DNA from 3 places in the Paenibacillus sp. JT22N7 genome. Region 1 is predicted to be linked to each of the others. Evidence: riboswitches for the same ligand, from Rfam matches in the RefSeq annotation. Region 1 holds a riboswitch; each other region holds the start of a gene.
The links. Region 1 has a riboswitch for cyclic di-GMP ahead of AC50Y5_RS29130 (glycoside hydrolase family 26 protein). Riboswitches for the same ligand answer to the same signal wherever they lie in the genome.

Region 1 (6,720 bases):
TCTCGTAAACATTGTTCCAGAACACATTAAGCTTCTTATTCGTTAAATAAGGTACAACGGTAACCGAGAACAAGAAATACGGCAGCCAGAAAATAAGCAGTTGTTTCAAGCTTGTTTCAAGAATCGCCACACCAAAGGTCAAAAAGAGCATAGGAGACAATATGTACATAAAGCGCGTAACGCCAAAGTACCAATACAGCAGGTTGGAGAAATAAAGCAGGCGCTGCATCAAAGATAAACCCTTAGCCTCAAGCGGATTGGACATCCTCGTCGTCTGTATCGTGCCCCTTGCCCAGCGGGCCCGCTGTTTGATTTGATCGGATATGGACTCAGACGTTAGTCCTAGTGCCAGCACCTCATTCAAGCAATAAGAATCAAATCCATTGGATTGAAGCTTCATCCCTGTAGCCAAATCCTCTGTTATCGTACCGATAACGAAACCACCAATATGGTCAATGGCGCTGCGCCGGAAGATGCAGTTGCTGCCCACATAAATAACAGCGTTAAAACGGTCTCTTCCAGATTGAATAAGCCGCATAAACATATCTTGCTCGTTCGGAATGTTGCGCCCTTGGTAATAGTTGTATTGGAAAATATCTTCGTTGTAAAAAACTTGGGGCGTTTGTACGTAAGCAAGCTTCTCATTCTCTGCAAAAAATCCTACCGTTCGCTGTAAAAAATCCGGTTTGGGCATCATATCGGCATCTAAAGTAAGGAGCAAATCGCCCTTCATCTTCGTCAGCGCATGATTCAAATTACCCGCTTTAGCATGTTCATTTCCGGGACGATCGAGATAATGAACGCCTAAACCTTCGGCTAATTCTCTCATTTCCGCTCGCTTTCCATCATCACACACCCAAATGTTTAACAGATTTTCCGGATAATTCAAGTTTTTACAAGCAAGTATGGTTTTTCTAACCAAGGATGGCGGTTCATTGTAGGTAGCGATCGTAACATCCACAGAATAAAGGTTGTCAGGTAATGGCGCAGGCTTTCTTTCAGTGGGTTTTAGCAGAAGAATGTGGAATAAAACGGATTGAAAAATAGAAATGATTTCAAAAAATAGTAACAACGATCCAAAAATTAATGACCAGCCAGATGGGAGTGTTTGTACAAGTCTCCATACTAGATACACGATCATGATAGCAATGGATAGCGTTGTTAATATGTACCTAGCTTTTGTTTTCAAATAACCCCAATCCTTTGCGCTCTATTTATTCGCCATAATTCCATTCCTTTTCTGACTAATCTACAACATGGATTGACTATACTGTCTAATTTCGCTGTCGATATTTGTTAAATCGGCCGGAAATATGATATTTTTGGCGGCTAAGGCTCAAATTCAAAGTTATCTTATCACAATCCTTGCCCCTTTAAAAGTTAATTTTTCTTCTTAACATTGTAATCTTATTGGCAAAAGTGTAGAAAAAAAGCGAAAAAACTCTAATTTTACGCGGTTTACGCGAAATTAGAGTTTTCTCAGAATACCTATTTAGTATTATATCAGCCAGTGTTTGATAGAGTTGAGACCAGGACTTGACGACTAGCCCCGTCTAATCTTTTAAAGCGTTTTTTGCAGCGTTTGGTAAGCGCTCAGGCTATCAGCCGACGAATCGATATGCCAGTCCAGCTCTTTGTTCTCGTTGAACCAGATCAAGCCTTTAATTTGGCTGTACGCTGGCGATTGCACTTGATTCATCGCATCAATAACCCATTCGTTTTTGCTGCCGCCGCTTTCTGTTGTGCCAGTTTCAGCGATAATGATCGGCTTGCTCGAAATGCTTGTCAGCGCTTGGTACGAAGCGTAGAATACGTCGTTAAAGCTTCTCCACGAGCTCCACGATTCTTTCGTTCCAAAGTTGTAGCCATCGATCGAAAGCAGGTCTACGTAAGCATCGCCTGGGTACATAGCTGTAAACGATGCGTTTTTGCCAACATTTTCAGCGTTTACGTTGTACATGAATTTCACATTCGTTGCGCCTTGCTCTCTGAAAATCGTAACGACACGTTGGAATGCCGCTTTGTAAGTCTCGTTTGTGTTAACTGTGCTGTCGCCAACGCCCCAGCCGTACCAGTTGCCATTGCCTTCGTGGAAAATGCGAAGCCAAATTTCAGGGTTTTTGTTAGCTGCTTGCCAGTTAACCAGTTGTTTTGCCGTTTGTTTCAGGTAAGCGTCTACTACGCCTCTATTAATATCAGCAGTCGAATATTCTTTGTAATTTTTATTTTTAAACTCAAGGGTAAGTAGGTTAATCGAACCATTATTATTTACATAGTCCATAAAGCCCTTCCATTCATTAATCCCTTGGTTCGAGTTGACAAAAGTATGTACAACATCTTGGTGTCCACCGATTAGTTGCTCGTAGGCAGCGATGTTGTTCAAGCTTTGGTTCGGCCAAGTGCCGATCCATGCTCCGTTGTAAAAGTTGGTTTGCGCGCTAGCAGGGAGTGCCCAGAGTAATGTCGAAGCGAGCATAAGGAGTGTAAGAGCGAATTTTGTAGTTTTCATAGTAAGTTCCTCCCCCGAGCGAATGATGGTCGTGGTCCGAAGAACACGCCGCACCTTCATCAGGCAAAGGAGGCTATGTCGGGCTTCGGCAGCTGGCGAGCATATCCTGTTTAAGGATGAAGCCCCTATAGCTTTGCGCACATCAGGTTTCCCTGAGTTTGCCTTTTCGTGTAAGCAATAAAAAAAAGATAGTCCCTGCTCCCGAAAGAACAAAGTCTACCTTGATTAATAAAGGAAGAATCGATGTTGAATTCGGTAGCTGGCGAGCATATTCCGTTAGGAATGAAGCCCCTGTAGCTTTGCGCACATCAGGTTTCCCTGAGTTTGCCTTTTCGTTAAACGATCTAGGTATAAAGTACGAGCTAAAGTAATATGGTGCTATTGTACACCTTAAGCGCAAATTTCGTCAATTTATTTTTTCATAAATTTATACAACGAAAAAATATCCATTAAAGTAGCAAATCGCATACACAATATGAAGCAGGAAAAACATCATGAAATAAAACATTTGCAGCGCCTTATTATTTTTCAGCACATCCGCAAAATAAATGTAGAAGGGGAACGCAACCATGACATAACGTGGAATGCTCTGCAAAAATTCGGCGCTGGCGAACGGAATGAGCATAAGCAGCAATCCATAGGCAAAAAACAGCCATTCATGAGCATTACGGCGAATATCTTTCCAGCGCATAATAAGAAAGGCAGCAAAAATGACGAGGACGGCATTCGCGATAATAAAGGCAAGCAGGCCATTTTCCCAGCCGCCATTTCCTGAGAAATAAGGCTTTTGGATAAAATGAATATAGTTCGAGAACGGAGCAACCGTCTTGCGATACCAGTTGATGCTTTGCTCGGTAATCGGAGCCAGCAAATCGCCAGTAAGCCATTTCATGTACAACAGATAACCGGCTAGCGGCAGCGCCGAAATGATTGCATAGCCTAAATACTTCGTGTCCTTCCACTTGAAACGGTACAGCCTGTGTTCGATCAACAGCGTACCCACAACGAAAAACAAGTTGACGAAGCCCAAATTGCGCGTCACAGCGGACAAGCCCCCGAACAGAAACGCGAGAAAATATCGTTTTTGCATCGCATAATAGACGGTCATTAGCGACAGCATGAGGAACAGGCTCTCTGTATAAGGCACGGCATAGAAGATGGCGGTCGGAAAAATGAGCAGCAGCAGCACCGCGACTTGGGCGTGCTCCTGTTTCAGTCCTCTTTTTAAACAAATGCCATAAAAATAAAAAAGTGATACGAGCAAAAACAAATTCGATAAAACCGATCCCACGACTGTCGCATCGTATTTAGAAATAGACTCCACCAAAAAGACTAACAAAGGGTATAAAGGGAAAAACACCCAATTTGCACTAGGATGCGATTCGTTGATGTTATACGTATCATAGCCATTTTCGGCAATTCCCAAGTACCATACGCTGTCAAATTTCCTTAGATCCTCGAAGCTCGGCTTCTTCAGCTGTGAAATATCCGTCTGGATCGAGAGCTGGCTCGATGTGAAATCATGCCCCTGCACGACCGTATAGTCCGGCGGAATTTGATAGTTCGAAAACAGATTCATGCCGAGAAAGCCTGCAAAATAAAGCAATATTCTCGTAATGACAAACAAGGAGAGCAGGAAGATCAAAACTTGCGTATTCGATTTTGCTTTAAGCAGCAGCGATTCCATTCGTCACCTCGTCTCTTGTAATTGCTGCGATTTCGTTTCCACCGGCACAACGTTATGCAGCACGGTTTCCACGAAGTATTTCGGGCGTTTCTTCGTTTCAATGTAAATTTTGCCGATATATTCGCCAATTAGTCCAATGCACAGCAGCTGAATGCCGCCAATGAACCAAATCGAAAGAATCATCGAGCTCCAGCCGGATACCGTGTTGCCCTGCAAATGCCTGACGAATACATAAAGGGCGAACACTAGGCTCATGACCGACATAAAAAAGCCGACAACCGACACCGCGCGGATAGGAGACACGCTGAACGAGGTAATGCCTTCCCATGCGAAGATAAGCATTTTTTTCAGTGGATATTTCGATTCGCCGGCGGTTCGCTCCAGACGATCGTAATACACACTGTCGGATTTGAAGCCGATGGTAGGAATAATGCCACGCAGGAATAGATTGACCTCCTGGTACTCCTCCAGCTTGTCAACGATCTTCTTGCTCATCATCCGGTAATCCGCATGATTATAAACGACATTTACGCCAAGCTTAATCATTAATTTGTAGAAAAATTGCGCGCTGAACTTTTTGAACATCGTATCGGTCGTTCGTTTGTTCCGCACGCCGTACACGACTTCATAGCCCTGCTTGTACTTCTCAATAAACTGGTCGATCACCGTAATATCGTCCTGCAAATCGGCATCGATGGAAATAATGCAATCCGCATATTCCTTCGCCGTCAACAAGCCTGCCAGCAGTGCCCGCTGATGCCCGACGTTCCGGGAAAGCTTCAGCCCGCTCACAAAACGGTTGCTCCGGTGAAAGGAATCAATGAGCGACCACGTTTTATCTCGGCTGCCATCGTCTACAAGCAGCATTTTGCTGTGCTCGGACACCTTTCTCTCCTTCACCAGCCGTTCCAGCAGCAGGGACATTTGCCGCACCGTTTCCGGCAGCGCTTCTTCCTCGTTATAGCAGGGCATGACGATCGATACAATAGGCAAATCGGACTCATCGCCTCTCATGACTTTTCCCTCGCTCTCTATGATGTTGTCCATTTTTCGACAATTAGTATAATAGCATTCCTTGGTTAAAGTAAAGTTAAATCGCTGCTATTTGGCTGGGCATTTTTCTTTAAAACGTATTATGCACCATTTTCAAGAAAAAAAGCCCTTGCTGCAAGGGTAGCTGTCTGCCACCGCTGCCGCAAAGGCTGATCTTTGTTGCATGGGAATATTACATTTGCTGAGGAGCCGAAACGCCCACGAGGCGGAGCGCATTCGCAATGACGGTGCGAATAGCGCCAAGCAGCGCAAGGCGCGCCTGAGTCTGCGCCGCGTCCTCGGTAATGACGCGTTCTGCTCTGTAATAGCTGTGGAACTGGGAGGCCAGTTCATATACATAGCGAATGATGCGATGCGGCGCATATTGCTCCGCCGACTCCGCCACTTCCTGCGGCAGCTCGCCGAGCTTGCGCAGCAGGTCGTATTCAGCCTCCGACGTTAGCTTGCTGAGGTCGATCTGTTCAAGCGGCAGCAGCGCGAGGTTCTGCTCCTGCGCCTGGCGGAAAATGCTGCAAATACGCGCATGCGCATATTGCACATAAAACACCGGATTCTCGTTGGATGTAGAAATCGCGAGATCCATATCAAAATCCAGATGCGAGTCCATGCTGCGCATCGTGAAGAAATAACGGATGGCATCTACGCCTACCTCATCCATCAAATCCTGCATCGTAACCGCTTTGCCGGTACGCTTGGACATTTTCACCTTTTCGCCGTCCTGGAACAGGCTGACCATCTGGGCAATCAACACGACCAGCTTGCCTGGGTCGTTGCCTAACGCCTCCATCGCCGCTTTAACGCGCGGAATGTAGCCATGGTGGTCTGCGCCCCAAATGTTGATCATCCGGTCGTAGCCGCGGCTGTACTTGTCCATATGGTACGCGATGTCCGGCGTCAAATACGTGTAGGAGCCGTCATTTTTGACGAGCACGCGGTTTTTATCGTCGCCGAAAGGCATCGTGTCGAGCCAGGTTGCGCCCTCTTCCTCATAGACGTGGCCCTTCTCCTTGAGCGCCTCAAGCGCCTGTTCAACCTTGCCGTTCTTGTAAAGCGACGTTTCGCTGTACCAGATATCGAAGCCGACGCGGAAGCGATTAAGATCATGCTTGATCTTGTCCAGCTCGCGCTCCAGGCCGAACCTGCGGAAAAACTCCAGACGGTCCTCTGTGCTCAAGCTCAGCAGACGATCGCCCTCCTGCTCGGCAAGCAGCTCTCCAAAGCCGACAATATCCGCGCCGTGGTAGCCATCCTCCGGCATCTCCGCTTCCTTGCCCAGCGCCTGCTGGTAGCGCGCTTCAATCGACTTCGCCAGGTTGTTCACCTGATTGCCGGCGTCGTTAATATAATATTCGCGGGTTACTTCATAGCCCGCATATTCAAGCACATTGCACAGTGCATCGCCTACCGCTGCGCCGCGTGCATGTCCAAGATGCAGGCTGCCCGTCGGATTCGCGCTGACGAACTCCATCTC
Region 2 (6,720 bases), on a different contig from region 1:
CCTTCTATCTTCAAAGTTGTATACGAACATTGTCACGCGCTAATGGCAGGTTTGTCAACCTTTGGCTTGCAGGCTTCGCCGCGCCTTCCTCTAAGCATCCAGCTTTTTGTTCAGCAAGTACAGCATGATGCTCACAAGGATAGCACCGATCACGATTTCAAGCGACATAACGCCCCAGTTTCCAATCGAAATATCGCCTGTTGGAGACACTAAGATAGACAAGCCTTCAGCGGTAGGCTCTGAGACCATCGTGCCGAATAAATTATCGTTAAACAACAATTCCTCCACATAGCTAATGACAAATTGCAGCAGGACGAAGACTGCTATTGCTACCCATGGAAAAAGCTTTTTATTAAAGAGATGCCCTACTGTAATCGAAAAATAGACTGTCAGCATCAAAAATAGGAGCGTCCAAAATATTAAAATAAAAAACAGGACTCCCGTCTCTAAATTAGGTAGACCCAATACATCCAGCAAGGCGCTTGGGGACAGCCATTTAAACAGCCAGACATGAAGCAGCACGATCCCACTCAGCGCAGCCGATAATACGAATTGCAGCAGAAGCGGCGAAGCGATTGTTTTCCACGTGGCCAGCGGCAATAAGCGGCGACCGTACGATTTAAGGTTATGGGAGTACGTCTTTGAGGAAAATATGATCAACATGAAGGCAACGAATAAATAGCCCATGAACATTAATGTAAGCGACAATGCAGGCTGCCAATTACGAGTTGCACTAAAAAAGGAAAGTGCTCCCTGCAAAATAATAAGCGCAGCAGCCGAGCCCATAATTAAATTCGCATTGCGTTTCCAGTCATATTTCAATAAGTTTATCATTCTGAAAATACCTCCCTGAATAGTTCATCTACACTTTTACCATGCTTGGAGCGTATGCTCTCCACATCCTGACGCAGTGAAACTTCACCGTTTTGAATAAAAATGACTTCATCGAAAACCCGTTCAATGTCGGTAATTAAATGCGTCGAGATAAGCACACAGCTGTCTTCATTATAAAATTTAACGATGGCGTCCAAAATTTTGCCCCGCGCGACGGGATCAACACCGCCTATCGGCTCATCGAGCAAATAAAGCTTAGCCTGACGCGACATCGCCAGCGTGAGCTGCAGCCGCTCATTCATCCCTTTGGATAAGGAGCTAATGCGATCATTGCGATCCAGCTTCAAAAAATCGAGCATGCTTCCCGCTTTCTCCTGATCGAAGTCCTTATAAAAGTCACTGAAAAAACGAAGGGCATCCTTCACCCGCATCCACGACTCGGTTACCGGCTGATCCGGCATAAAGGACGTAACCGCCTTCGTCCCGATGCCAATCGGCTCCCCGCAAATTCGAACGCTTCCTGAGGTTGGCTGAATGAGTCCTGACGCCAGCTTCATGAGTGTACTCTTGCCGCTGCCATTGCTGCCAAGCAGACCAATAATTTTGCCAGCTTCCAGGTTTAAATTAATATTATGCAGCGCTTTTCTCGATCCGTAAGTTTTCGTTACGGCTTGCAGTTCAACTATCTTCTTCATTCGTTTATTCTCCCCCCGCCTATTTCTGATCTTCCTTGCTAACCGCTTCCGTAACAATCGCTACAATGTCATCCTTCTTAAAGCCCAAATCGCGCATCCCCTGAATGAAACGTCCGAGCAAATCAGCCGCCATTTCTTTCTTAATGCTCACAATCGCCGCCTCCTCGCTCGTTACATATCTTCCAAGTCCCCGTCTTGTTTCGACGATGCCTTCACGCTCCAGCTCCTGAAAAGTACGCTGGATCGTATTCGGATTGATTTGCAGCTCCACTGCAAGCTCGCGCACCGAATCGATTTTATCGCCGGGATTAAGCTTCCCGCTAATAATTTGCTGTTTAATGTAGTTCATGATCTGGATGTAGATCGGCTGGTTGTTGTCAAATTCAATCGGCATAAGTCACCTCCGTGTTAATGTATTAGTGTTATATCTAAATAGTACACTAATATTCTGTTGTTGTAAAGAGTTGGATAAAAAAAAGGCTGCCTCCAATCGCCCACGGGCGCTGAAAGCAGCTATTTCATTGATGCTATTCCATTTTCCAATCCGCTCTAAAGGCTAGCTTACACCTTGAATACAGCCGCTTTTTCGCGCAAATTAGTGGAAGAGCCCTGCAGTTTCTCAGCCAGCTCTTGAAGCTGAATCGATACCTCGAATTGATCTTCGGACATACCGCTCATCTGCTCCATTTTGCCATTTACCTCGGAGGAGGTTTGCAGCAGCTTGTCTACTGAGCCAACAATATCGGTAATGCCTTTTGTAATTTCATCAATGCCGACAGAAATTTCGCCCATTTGCTCGGACAATACGCTGCTTTGATTTTCCAGACCATTAAACATTTCGCTAGCCGTCACCGATGCCTGCTTCGTCGTTTCTATCACTTCCGAGAAGCTGCTCAAGCTTTGGCTGCTGTCGGCAAAATCGTTCTGAATAAGCTTAAGCTCCTTCGTAATATCTTTGGAAATGATATCGGTCTGGCTCGACAGCTTGCGAATTTCCTCCGCTACTACAGCAAAGCCTCTGCCATGCTCGCCTGCACGCGCCGATTCAATCGAAGCATTCAGCGACAATAAATTCGTCTGTGTGTTCAAATCCTGAATGCCGCCCAAAAACTTCGTTACATTATTGTAGCGCTCATTGATTCGGTCGAAGGACTCGGTAACTCGGGCAAATTGCTGCACCGTCTGATTCACCATCTGCACAACGCCCTTCATATCGGTGGAACCTATACGCGATGACTCTCTCATTTCTTTCATGTCGCGATTAATATATTCGGTTGAAGCCGCAATTTGCTGCGAGCTTGCCGATATTTGCTCCGTTACGGCCGAGATCGAAGTTGCATCATCATACTGGGTCATCAAAATCGTTTTGCCGTTGCCAATCTCTTCCTTCACCTGCTCGGAAGCGTTCTGATTGCGAACAATCATATCGCCCATATTGCGCGAGGCTTGCAGAACAACCGTGCTTACATCCATAGTCGAACGAAGGGTGTCACGAAGCTCACTTCCCATTTGCGCCAGCGAGCGGTCAATTTGACCAAATTCATCTTGGCGATCCAGCTTCTCATCATAGGTGAAATCGTTATTTTGATAAGCGGTAATACGCTTCATTAAACCAACGATGCCTTTTTTTACATTCCGGCTTAACGAATACGACATGAGGAACGGCAGTACTGCCAGCAAAACAATATTGATGATAATAATCGTATTGGCAGCTGCAATACTTTTATTTAATGTCTCCTGTGTAGCGACCGTATCCACTTCGAGCCAATTTTCTACCGTTTCATTCGCAAAGCTGAGAACAATCGTATATGTACTGACAAGCTGTTTGACCTTGGCGGAGCGGTCTTCAATGGTTAGCAGGCTGTGATTGCCGTTTTCTTTATTAAGCTGCTCCAGTGCAAGGCCAAACACATTGCCTTGGTTCGAATAGGCGGTGCCGTTATCCCCGTGAGGATATTTTTCATCCAGGTACGCTAGTGTAACCTTCAATTTTTCTACCCGCTCGGGCATCGACTTAAGTGCCAAGTTGATTCCATCGTCGCCGGTGCTGCCGTTTTCTACGGCATCAATCATCGAAAGCAGCGTGCGCAGCATCGAATCCGATATCCCTTGATATTCTTTTTTGGCCTCCTGAAGCTCATTTGAAGCTTTCACTGCACTTCTAACCGAAGCATTTTGCATAAAAATCCACCCGCCAGCGACGACGTTGAACAAGGTGATTAATGAAGTGATAAACAACAGCTTCGTTGTAACCTTTTGTTTCTTCAAGAAATCAGAAATCCTTGATGTCCATTTTAACCATTTTGCCTCTCTCAATCGGTTAATCATCATTTTCTCTCCATCTCTCCTATTACACTGAAAAACAAAAGCTATCCAATCACCGCGACGAATTGAACAGCTGAATCAGCCTATAGTCCTGTACCGGTGGTTTGGCTGCCATAGTTCAATACCTTAGGCCCATAACTTTGCGCCCCTATCTTTCAATAAGTTTGCCTTTTTCAGTATGTAATTTTCTATTTATTTCGACACTTTTAAAGTATAATTTAGGAAAACCTTTTTGTAAATTATAAAAAGCGAGATTATCTGACATGATACTTTGAAACTAGTGCCTAACAACGTTATAATATTAGCGAATGCTAGCTATTAAAGTGATTTTAGGGGGGACAAGATGGATTTTCGACTAGATTTAATTGAGGATAAAATCGAATTTTTTGAGGCTTTTGACTTACGTACGCTCGAAAAGCACATTGACCAGCAAATTGAAGCGAATAAAGCACTGCTATTACAAGTTCATGCGATTAGTCATCATGCTGTGTTTCATCCCGATCGCGGGAAAATGCTGTACAGCGCAGTCGTTCATTTTAAAGTTAAAAAATAGGCCAATTCGGGCATTTGAACGCTGCCCGAATTTTTTTCAAAAAAATTTAAAAAAGGTATTGCATCCTCCTAAAGTTCTGTGGCATAATACATCTTGTGTCCAATACATAACCGCGCCGTTGTAGCTCAATTGGTAGAGCAACTGACTTGTAATCAGTAGGTTGGGGGTTCAAGTCCTCTCGACGGCACCATTTTTTTCCCGGGACGTAGCTCAGCTTGGTAGAGCACCTGGTTTGGGACCAGGGGGTCGCATGTTCAAATCGTGTCGTCCCGATATTTTATAAGTTGTTTCAAGCAGGCCCTCTAACTTAGAAGGGTTTTTTATTTTTTTCATTAAAAATAAGCCGCACTTAGCTGGAAGTTTTGCTGCCCCCGCTAAGCGCGGCTTTTCTTTTGCCCCAATAGATTCATTAATGATGCTGCCGAATCATCGCCTCTGCGGTGAGCAGCCCTGACATGGCAACCATCGGCGTTCCCCCGCCGGGATGGGTCGTTCCGCCCGCAAACCATAGTCCGCGCAAATCCGCACGATTGGACGGCCGCAAAAACGTCTGCTTTGCTGAATTCGAGGAAATGCCATAGATGGCGCCGCGAAATGCCGACGTATCCCGCTCCAAATCCTCCGGTGTATACAAAGCAAGCTGCTCTGCTTCCCGATCCAGTCCCTCCAAGCCATAGGCAGCCAGCTGCTTCAACAGACGGCCCTGATAGCGCTCCGCCTCCCGCTCCCAGCTCCAAGCGTCCGACGTATACGGGGCATTCGCCAAAATAAACAGGTTGCTGCCTCCTTCCGGCGCCAGTTCCTGTTCCAAATAGGCGGAACAGCATACATAAATCGCAGGATCGGCAGGAGCCTCGCGGCGCGCGAAAATCGCCGAAAATTCCTCCCCATACCTTTCCGGATAAAATACAGTATGATGCAGCAGCTTATCGTAACGTCTGCGTATGCCTGCAAGAGTGACAAAGCCGGACAGAGAAGGCTCGTAAGTTGAAATATGGCGATTCGTCATGGCAGGCCGCAGCTGCTCGCCGAGCAAATCGCGGCATACGGACAGCACATCTCCGTTCGCGAGCACCAGATCGGCTGGCACAAAACCGCATTCCGTCTCTACTCCGCTTACGCCGCCGCCTTTTGCAGCAATGCGCTGCACACGCACCGAGGTGCGTATTTCCGCCCCCATTTCCTCCGCAAGCTGGCGCAGACCTTCAACGATGCTGTAGGTGCCGCCTCGAACACCAAAAACGCCAAGCTCTGTCTCGACATGCGGCAGCATCGCGAAGATTGCTGGCGCCCGATCAGGAGCTAATCCGACATAGGTCGCATAACGTCCAAACAAGGCCAGTGTGTTGGGATGGCGAAAATAGCGGCGCAGCAGCATAGCGGCAGCAAGTCCTCCCGGTCCGGCGCCTACAACAGCAACATGCCTGGTCTTCATTTATAGTCTCTTCCTTCCCATGCTAGAATCAGCTTTCTATAAATGCCCGTCATAGACGGCTCGATCCGCAAATTCGCCTGAGCCGCAGCCGGTTATATCGCAAAATCGCTATAAACGGCAAATTGGCCGCCAGCGCGTAGCCTACCATTAAATAGCCATACAAAGGCTCGTTCCAGATGAAAAATAACGGCGCGGGCACGATGGACAGCCAGTGCGTCCATTCGCCTCTGAGCGTTTCCCCCATGTACTCCTGGTAATAGGCTTGGCCGCGCTTAGCAAGCCTTTTCTTCTGGAATCCCCTGCGGAACAAAAAGCTGCCATCCGGCACGCTGTCCTTCCAGGAGCGGATGAACAGCACCTGCTCGTAGAAACGCTCCTCGCCGCTTTTATCAGGCTGCTTCGGCTCTGCTCCTCTGCCGAAGTGCCGCTTCTCCTTGCTGCGCTCCGCTTTGCGCACTGTCCCGCCTGCTCCTGCTCCTGCTCCTGCTCCTGCTTCTGGTCTTGCAAACCAGCGCTGTGGCAAGCTCGTATGAAAATAGGAGACGCCGAGATGGACGAGCAGCCATCCGCCAATATTCAGAGCGAGCACAGCCAGCGACGGCAATGCCTGCGCGCTCATAGCTTGCCTCGTTCCCGGCTGCCCATTGAAACGACTCGCCCTTTCCAAGAAACCTTCCTCCTAATGAAGGTCGAGAACAGCGAATAAGCGAAAAATAACAGAAACAAACTGAGCGGCAATGGGTACAGCAGTGCTGTCCAGCCCTTAAAACTCCCGGTTTTGCGCAGCCATAGCCCGAGCTGCAAGCTGTATGCCGCATAGCAGGCGACGCCTGTTCCCAGCAGCCAATAATCCGCCTCGACCTGCCCCCCAATTGAAG
Region 3 (6,720 bases), on a different contig from region 1:
TAATTTCTTTCTCAAACGTGATGGTTGGGTAAGACTCGCCAGTAGGTGATGCTGTTTCGATTAAGCCCAAATCGATTGTCGGAATTTTACCAGCAGTACCCAAGCTGATCGTATCCGTACGATATGGCGTATAACCGTCTACTGCAGCGCCTTTCGTTACCAGGTTGGAGTCATTGTCATTCGTATGGCTTGGATCTGCGCCATGCACATTGGCTGTCGTCGGCATGTAGCGATCTGGCAGCACAAACTCTACGAAATAATTTCCTGCCTCAAGTCCCTGGAACAAATAGTAGCCTGGGCTTCCATTGTAATGATAGCCTGTCTTGCTTGACTTGAACGGTGTCGTTTCACCCGCTTTGTACAGATTTACGGTAATGCCGTTAATACCTGCACCTTGGCCGCTGTCGCCTGGATATTCTTCATCCTGCGTGCCATCACGGTTGCTGTCGAACCAGACAAAATTGCCGATTTCGCCAAGCGGTACATGCTCGTCATTCGGGTGAATCAGGAAGCCGACTTTGTTAGGCGCTGTTGGAAGCATTTTGCTGCCTTCATCATTGCCTGCACCGATTTCAGTTGCTTGAATGGCAAAAGAGTTCCAAGCTACTTCATTTGTCGGTGCTCCTACAGGGGCATCCATTTTCCAATCCAATACGATATAGTCGCCTGGCGCAAGTCCAGATGCTCCATCACTGCCTACAATGTTCGACAGCTGGAAGTAGAGCGATTTGATGTCTGTCAAATCATCCTTTTGGTAATTCCCTTGTTCGATCCAGCCCTGCTTGCTGTCATTCACATTCGTGAAATTGACAACCTGCTCCTGATTAACCGACTTGCTGTAATACGCGGACAGCGTGTAGTTTACCGTTCTGCTTCCCGCTGCCGCTGAGGATGTAAAGGTTTTATTGCCGGAAGAGAGTACTTCCGCTAGGTTAGGCTGCCATTGGGAGCCCCTTGCTTCATAAGGCGAACCGCTGTTGACGCGCAGTGCATTATCGCCTACATGCGGCAAAATATCCAGCACATCAATGACGCCGAGTCTCGTATTGCCGCTATTGCGAACTGCCAATCTGTAATCCGCTGTTCCGCCTTCGTACGTTACGCTGTAGCGCGGGTACTCGGTGTATTCAATATCGCCATCATAATCAAATGGCTGTACAGGAAGAGCTGGTTCTCCATCATACGTAGCATCATCTGATGCCCGGAAAATAGGCTCCAAATCGCCTTGATTCCATTTTGTCGACTGGACGAGAGATGCTTTGCGTACCGTTACGTTCGCTGAAGCATGAACAAAAAACTCATCCGTTCCCGCCGTTGGATCAAAGCCTATAACTGTATCTTTAATCGTATTGTTGCGTGTTTGCCACGCTGGCAAACTTTGCGGATTATCCTGTGCGGAATCCCCTGTATGCCAGAACTCTGAATTTGGATCGCTTGTTGTAATATACATATCGTTCGTGTAGGTAGTACCTTGAGGCGTACCTGCACGGACCTCGCCTTTATAGCTGATTTCAAAGCTTGTACCTGGAGCAAAAGAGGTGTCGTCGGACCATGACCATTTCACAAGGGTCCGTCCCGTACCGTTCCAGTTTTTATCAACAAGCTCCAGCTGTGGAGCACTTGCTCCAGCAGGCGTGCCCGTAAATGTAAACGAGGCTGCCAGTGCCGCAGCAGGATCAGCTATTTTAGGATTCGTGTAATAATCAAAGCTTGTTGGCAATAAATCATAGACAACTGGATTAATATAAGGTCCCGTTGCTTTAATATCGTTGCGGACCGTAAGTGTGAACGGCACCGTGCTGAGTGGACGGAAATTTCCCGCTCCAATCGCTTTATTAGCTACAAGCCATGGCTTCTCATTGTTGATGTTGAAATCTGCCTGAGCCGTTTTCTGAGGCTTGTCATCCCATTGGCCCGGAATGGTAACATTCAGCGCTTGATAATCCAGCGTGACTTGATTCGTTACTTGATCACCGTGGACGACAGGGGTGTTCGTGCCATTAGCAAAATCTCTAACGGTCCCTGTAATTTCAATGCCGCCAATTGTACCTCCTGGAGCTAGGGTGCTGAACGACCACTCCAAGGCAACCAAAAATTCGCCAGCATTTAGCACAATGCGGTTCGTACCAGCTGTCGTGCTCACTGTAATTGTGCCGTTAGGCGCAAGGCTGCCGCTATACGCATGCCAAGTTTCAGTCGTACCATCGCTTGTTTTATAACGAAGCTGGGAAGTGAAAACATTTGGCATTTTAATGCTGCTGTAGTCCATTTCCGCAGGCAGCACATCTGTCAATACCAGGTTCGACAAAGAGGTATTTACATTCGTCCCCGTATTGCTGATGCCGCCGATGTTGAACTTCTGTGTTTGGCCATGCCAGCGATACTGGTAAACACGCGACTTGGTTAGTCCGGAAACGCCAGATACTGGCTCTCCGAATTTAGTTGTCACATCAGCTTCAGGATCAGTGACCGAGCCGCCACCTTCGAGCGTATAACCGCTCAAAATTTCAACATTATTTTTGCGTTCCAGCGGTGTTCCGGTCGGATGACCATACCCTAAATCGTCAGGGAAGGTGACCGATACTTTCGCTTCGAAAGATTGTCCGGAAGCAAGCTCAATATTCGACCAAGTGATCGTGCGAGCTGTTGAATCATAGACACCGCCTTCTGTTGAGCTCACATATACAGCATCTGGCGGCAGTGTATCGACTAACGTCGCATTTTTCAAGCTGCCAGGGTTAGCATTGCCGGCTTCGCCTTTAATGCCTACCGTATACTCAACCGCTCCGCCAATAATCGGAACTGTGCTGCCAAATCCCGTAGCTTGGCTTTTATAAGCCCACCACTTGTCGTAGGTCGAAGCAGTTGGCGTCGCCGTCGGTGTTGCTGTAGGCGTTGGTGTAGCTACCGGATTCGGGTCCGCGTTAATCGTTACATTCGCCGATGCCGTTGTACTTTCCGCTGAATCAACGAGTGTAATCGTCGCCGTATTCGTCGTAGGCACAACCGAGCTTGAGCCAGTCGGCTTCGCTTTCACGGGAATTTCCAGCTTCACCGAAGTACCGGAAGGCAATGGATGTGCATTGACGGTTAGAGTTTGGCCATTTTTCGTATCCCAGCCTCCATCCTCCCAGCCATCTACAATTTCAAATTGTGCCGGTACTGTATCAACAATCGTTACATTCTTACCGACATGAGTTGCTCCATCTGCCTGATACAAGATCGTATACTTGAAGGTATCTCCTACATTAACAGTGCTCACACTGGCTGTCTTTGTAAAAGTCAGCCCTGTAATCGGTCCTGCTGCCTGTACCGGTGCTGCGAATGGCTGTAATGCAGCTTGCAGCAGCAAAACGAGCAGCATGATCCAGGAAATCTTGTGCCTGATCGCTCTCTGTCTACTTGCGGGCATCTCATCAATCCTCTCTTTTTCTCTATCTCCTCTAGTTTCTCTCTTGTTGTGAATACCGATAATGCCTAGTACAAAAACATTACCTTACAAATACCACGTCATTTTCCATCCTCTTCCTCCTTGTATTCAAATAAGAAAATTATATCCAGCCCAACTGTACAAAAACTTTACAAGCCTCCCCTTTATCCGTCAGCTAAATAACTGCAAAAAAGCTTCGTCCATCCGATGAAGGATAGACGAAGCTTCTGTGTGTACCTATTGAGTTATATGTGTTTATTTCCGTTTAATAAACTTTAGCAGCCGTATAACGCGAGCTGTCTTTAATCATTTTGCCCGCTTTCTTGCTGTTCTTCAGGCCAGCATCAAGCGTCGTATCGATCGTGATCCATTTGCCGTCCAAATATACTTCATTCCAAGCGTGATAATTTGATACATCAGACGCTTTGCCCGTCACCATCTTGGCCGGAATGTCCAAGCTGCGAAGCATGCCTGCCATTAATGCAGCGTAGCCGTAGCAAATATCTTTCTGCGAACTAAAGGTACGATCGATTTGAGGCAAATAATCGTTGGTCACCTTAGCCGCAAGCTGATGATCGTAAGAAATATTCGCTACAATATAATTGTAAACCGCCGTTACCTTCTCGGTATCCGTCTTTGCTCCCTTAGTCAGTTCCAATGCTTTCTTAACCGCTTTGCTGTTGCTGCTCCAATCAATATTTTGTATGGAGTTCAAATAGACGAGGCTGCTGTCACTCAAATTCAAGGTAACTTTGCCTGTATGAACTGCTCTATATTTTTTTGTACCACTTACGTTTTCCAATAATGAAATCGTATAATCTCCATTGCCCAGTTGAAGCGCAAACCATTCTTCTGTCTGGTTTGTCCGGAGCGCATACGTATAATTTTTGCCGTCTTTGGCTACAACCAGCCTTGTATCTACGCCTGACTTGACCTCATAACGAATGCCGATGCTTCCTTTATCCACATTGGATTCGTCGAGCCAGCTTGTCCCAGCTGCCGCTGCCACTTGAGCAGTTGCTTGAGGGAACACGGACAGAATCAACGCCAGCAAAATCATAACCGTTAAACTTTTGCGCATAAAAAAAACTCCCTTCGGTGGCTAGGCTGCCATCTAATAATAGAGAAGGCCCTTTAGCTTTGCGTCCCTGCCTTTCGACAGGTTTGCCGTTATCGTGTAAAGTTTTGTAAGTGGTGTTAGGTAGAAAAACTACCTTATATTAAACTATGATTATCTCTAGTATATACCCATTATTTGCAATAAACAATACGTTAAATCTTTTTTATTTCCAGGCTGAGGCTTGTATTTTCTGGTTTTTCTTCATCCATCTCCGCTTTAACCGTTTCATAAAAGGCTCTTCCTTCCGCTCTTTAAGCATGCCCTTTACGTCTCTAAGCAGGAGCATATACCGCATTTCATCTTCGTGCTTCAAGCTTTGAAATTCTTTCAAATGTTCTGCGCCCATCTCGCTTCAACTCCATCATGCGTTTTATCAATCCTATGTCGGTTGATAAAATTCCGATACCCGAAACAGCGTTTAGCTGCTTTTGACCGTGTAAAACTTTTGGAATCTCCAAAACTTCCTTGGTCCTGTCGACAAATAAAGCCACGCAAAAAAATCACGAATACCATCATCTACGATTCCCTCATTGTACCGATAAAGCTGACGCTGGTAGTTCAGGCGGCATATTTCCACCCCGTCCCACCAAAAAGAAAACGTGTTCCGCTTATCATCATGCTCCAGAGTAATCATAAATTTCCCTTCCGAAAGCTGAAAATACTGCTTGTCATAAAAAAACAAAGGCCCCTCAGAAGTAGCTGTAATGCCAATAAAATGACCTCTATGATGGGTATAAAAGCCACGAACGATGGTGTAATCGGTCATTTGATTCAAATTCAGCTGTCGTAGGTGCTGGGCTCCCTCGCTTATACAGCAAGCCAGCTCAGGATAGCGAAAATGGCGAATGACATTCATTTGCCGCTTCTCGGTTATCATCATCTTCTTCAACCATTCCTTTGGACATGCTATTTTTTTGAAAATGAAGCTCGTAAAGCTTGTCCGTCTCCATTTTCACCTACTCCTCCATTATAAATAGGGCAACTCTACAATTTCTCGACAAAATCTCTGTTTAATCTCGCAAAACTTACAAAATAATAGGCCGCATAGAATATTGAATTTTTATTCCTTCAACAGTATGATAATTCAAAGGAATACTCAGAAAGGACTGCAGCCCTTTGGAAGAACAAAAACTTTGGACTAGAAGCGACGGATTTACAATTAGCACAAATAAAGCTTATTTGGATATTGAAACGATTTATAAATTTCTAAACGAGGAATCTTATTGGGCAAACGGAATTGACAAAGAACTTGTACAAGCAGCCATTGAACACTCCATTTTGTGCTACGGCATTTATCAGGGGAATCCGCTTAAGGAACAAGCGAAGCTAGTTGGTTTTGCGCGAGTTGTCACCGACCTTGTCCGCTTTTCCTGGTTAGGGGATGTATTTGTTATACCCGAGTTTCGAGGTATAGGACTTAGCAAGTGGCTATTAGAAACCATATTGGAGCACCCCAAACTAAAAGGAACAAGCTTTAATCTAGGTACAAAAGATGCTCAGACTTTATATGCCAAGTATGGTTTTAAGCCTCTCGAGCAAGTAGAAAGAAGAATGGCACGGCCATTGGATTGGAGAGCTATTTATGAGGGCTATGGTTTAAAAAGTCAATAGCACTCGCTTGCCCCTCCAATTATTTACCATTTTGTTTCCTTCACCAGTCTACAAACCATTAACGCCGCTTTTCCAATCTTTGTACCATTCTGTAATGTATGCGCTTGGCTGCTCGTTCAATTCCTCCATCAGCGCGGCGGTTAAAGCATTGTACTGCTGATTAACCATAAGATGATTCCCTTTAGACGCATACAGCTGCATTAAGGCAAAATAAGCCTCTTCCGCCTGCGCATGCTCCTCGATAATTCGAATATATCCGGCAATCGCTTTATCCAGCTGGCCATGCTCGACATGCCAAGCTTCCAAGCGATAGGAAGTATTCAGCCACAGGCGCTTCAGGCGCTGGCGTTCGCTCTCCGCCCACCAATAATCATAATCCTTTAAATAATCGCCTCGATAAAGATTCATAGCCTCCTCGTATTCCGCAAGGGTTGCCGCCGCTAGCGGCGGTGCAGCAGCAATTCCTCTCTCCCATTCCTCCACATCCAGCACAACCTGATTAAGTGTCAATATGTATCCTTCTGTTGTATTGGCGATGTGAAAACACTTTCCAAACTGA

Region 2: it holds a riboswitch for cyclic di-GMP, as region 1 does, so the genes downstream of both, AC50Y5_RS15280 (methyl-accepting chemotaxis protein) here and AC50Y5_RS29130 (glycoside hydrolase family 26 protein) in region 1, are expected to answer to the same signal.
Region 3: it holds a riboswitch for cyclic di-GMP, as region 1 does, so the genes downstream of both, AC50Y5_RS26695 (transglutaminase-like domain-containing protein) here and AC50Y5_RS29130 (glycoside hydrolase family 26 protein) in region 1, are expected to answer to the same signal.

The regions. Positions count from the first base shown of each region.
Region 1 is NZ_JBXENY010000014.1:34,199-40,918, forward strand. It holds gene AC50Y5_RS29125 (glycosyltransferase) at 1-1,141, opposite strand, end outside; gene AC50Y5_RS29130 (glycoside hydrolase family 26 protein) at 1,562-2,509, opposite strand; cyclic di-GMP riboswitch class I at 2,594-2,682, opposite strand; cyclic di-GMP riboswitch class I at 2,761-2,848, opposite strand; gene AC50Y5_RS29135 (mannosyltransferase family protein) at 2,937-4,196, opposite strand; gene AC50Y5_RS29140 (glycosyltransferase family 2 protein) at 4,200-5,210, opposite strand; gene argS (arginine--tRNA ligase) at 5,422-6,720, opposite strand, start outside.
Region 2 is NZ_JBXENY010000005.1:157,221-163,940, forward strand. It holds gene AC50Y5_RS15265 (hypothetical protein) at 91-834, opposite strand; gene AC50Y5_RS15270 (ABC transporter ATP-binding protein) at 831-1,529, opposite strand; gene AC50Y5_RS15275 (GntR family transcriptional regulator) at 1,549-1,923, opposite strand; gene AC50Y5_RS15280 (methyl-accepting chemotaxis protein) at 2,091-3,797, opposite strand; cyclic di-GMP riboswitch class I at 3,950-4,033, opposite strand; gene AC50Y5_RS15285 (YrzA family protein) at 4,198-4,407, shown strand; tRNA gene AC50Y5_RS15290 (tRNA-Thr) at 4,522-4,597, shown strand; tRNA gene AC50Y5_RS15295 (tRNA-Pro) at 4,607-4,680, shown strand; gene AC50Y5_RS15300 (phytoene desaturase family protein) at 4,817-5,842, opposite strand; gene AC50Y5_RS15305 (glycosyl-4,4'-diaponeurosporenoate acyltransferase CrtO family protein) at 5,892-6,509, opposite strand; gene AC50Y5_RS15310 (glycosyltransferase family 2 protein) at 6,458-6,720, opposite strand, start outside.
Region 3 is NZ_JBXENY010000011.1:200,645-207,364, reverse strand. It holds gene AC50Y5_RS26700 (SdrD B-like domain-containing protein) at 1-3,412, opposite strand, end outside; gene AC50Y5_RS26695 (transglutaminase-like domain-containing protein) at 3,696-4,511, opposite strand; cyclic di-GMP riboswitch class I at 4,525-4,609, opposite strand; gene AC50Y5_RS26690 (hypothetical protein) at 4,969-5,430, opposite strand; gene AC50Y5_RS26685 (GNAT family N-acetyltransferase) at 5,667-6,161, shown strand; gene AC50Y5_RS26680 (response regulator) at 6,210-6,720, opposite strand, start outside.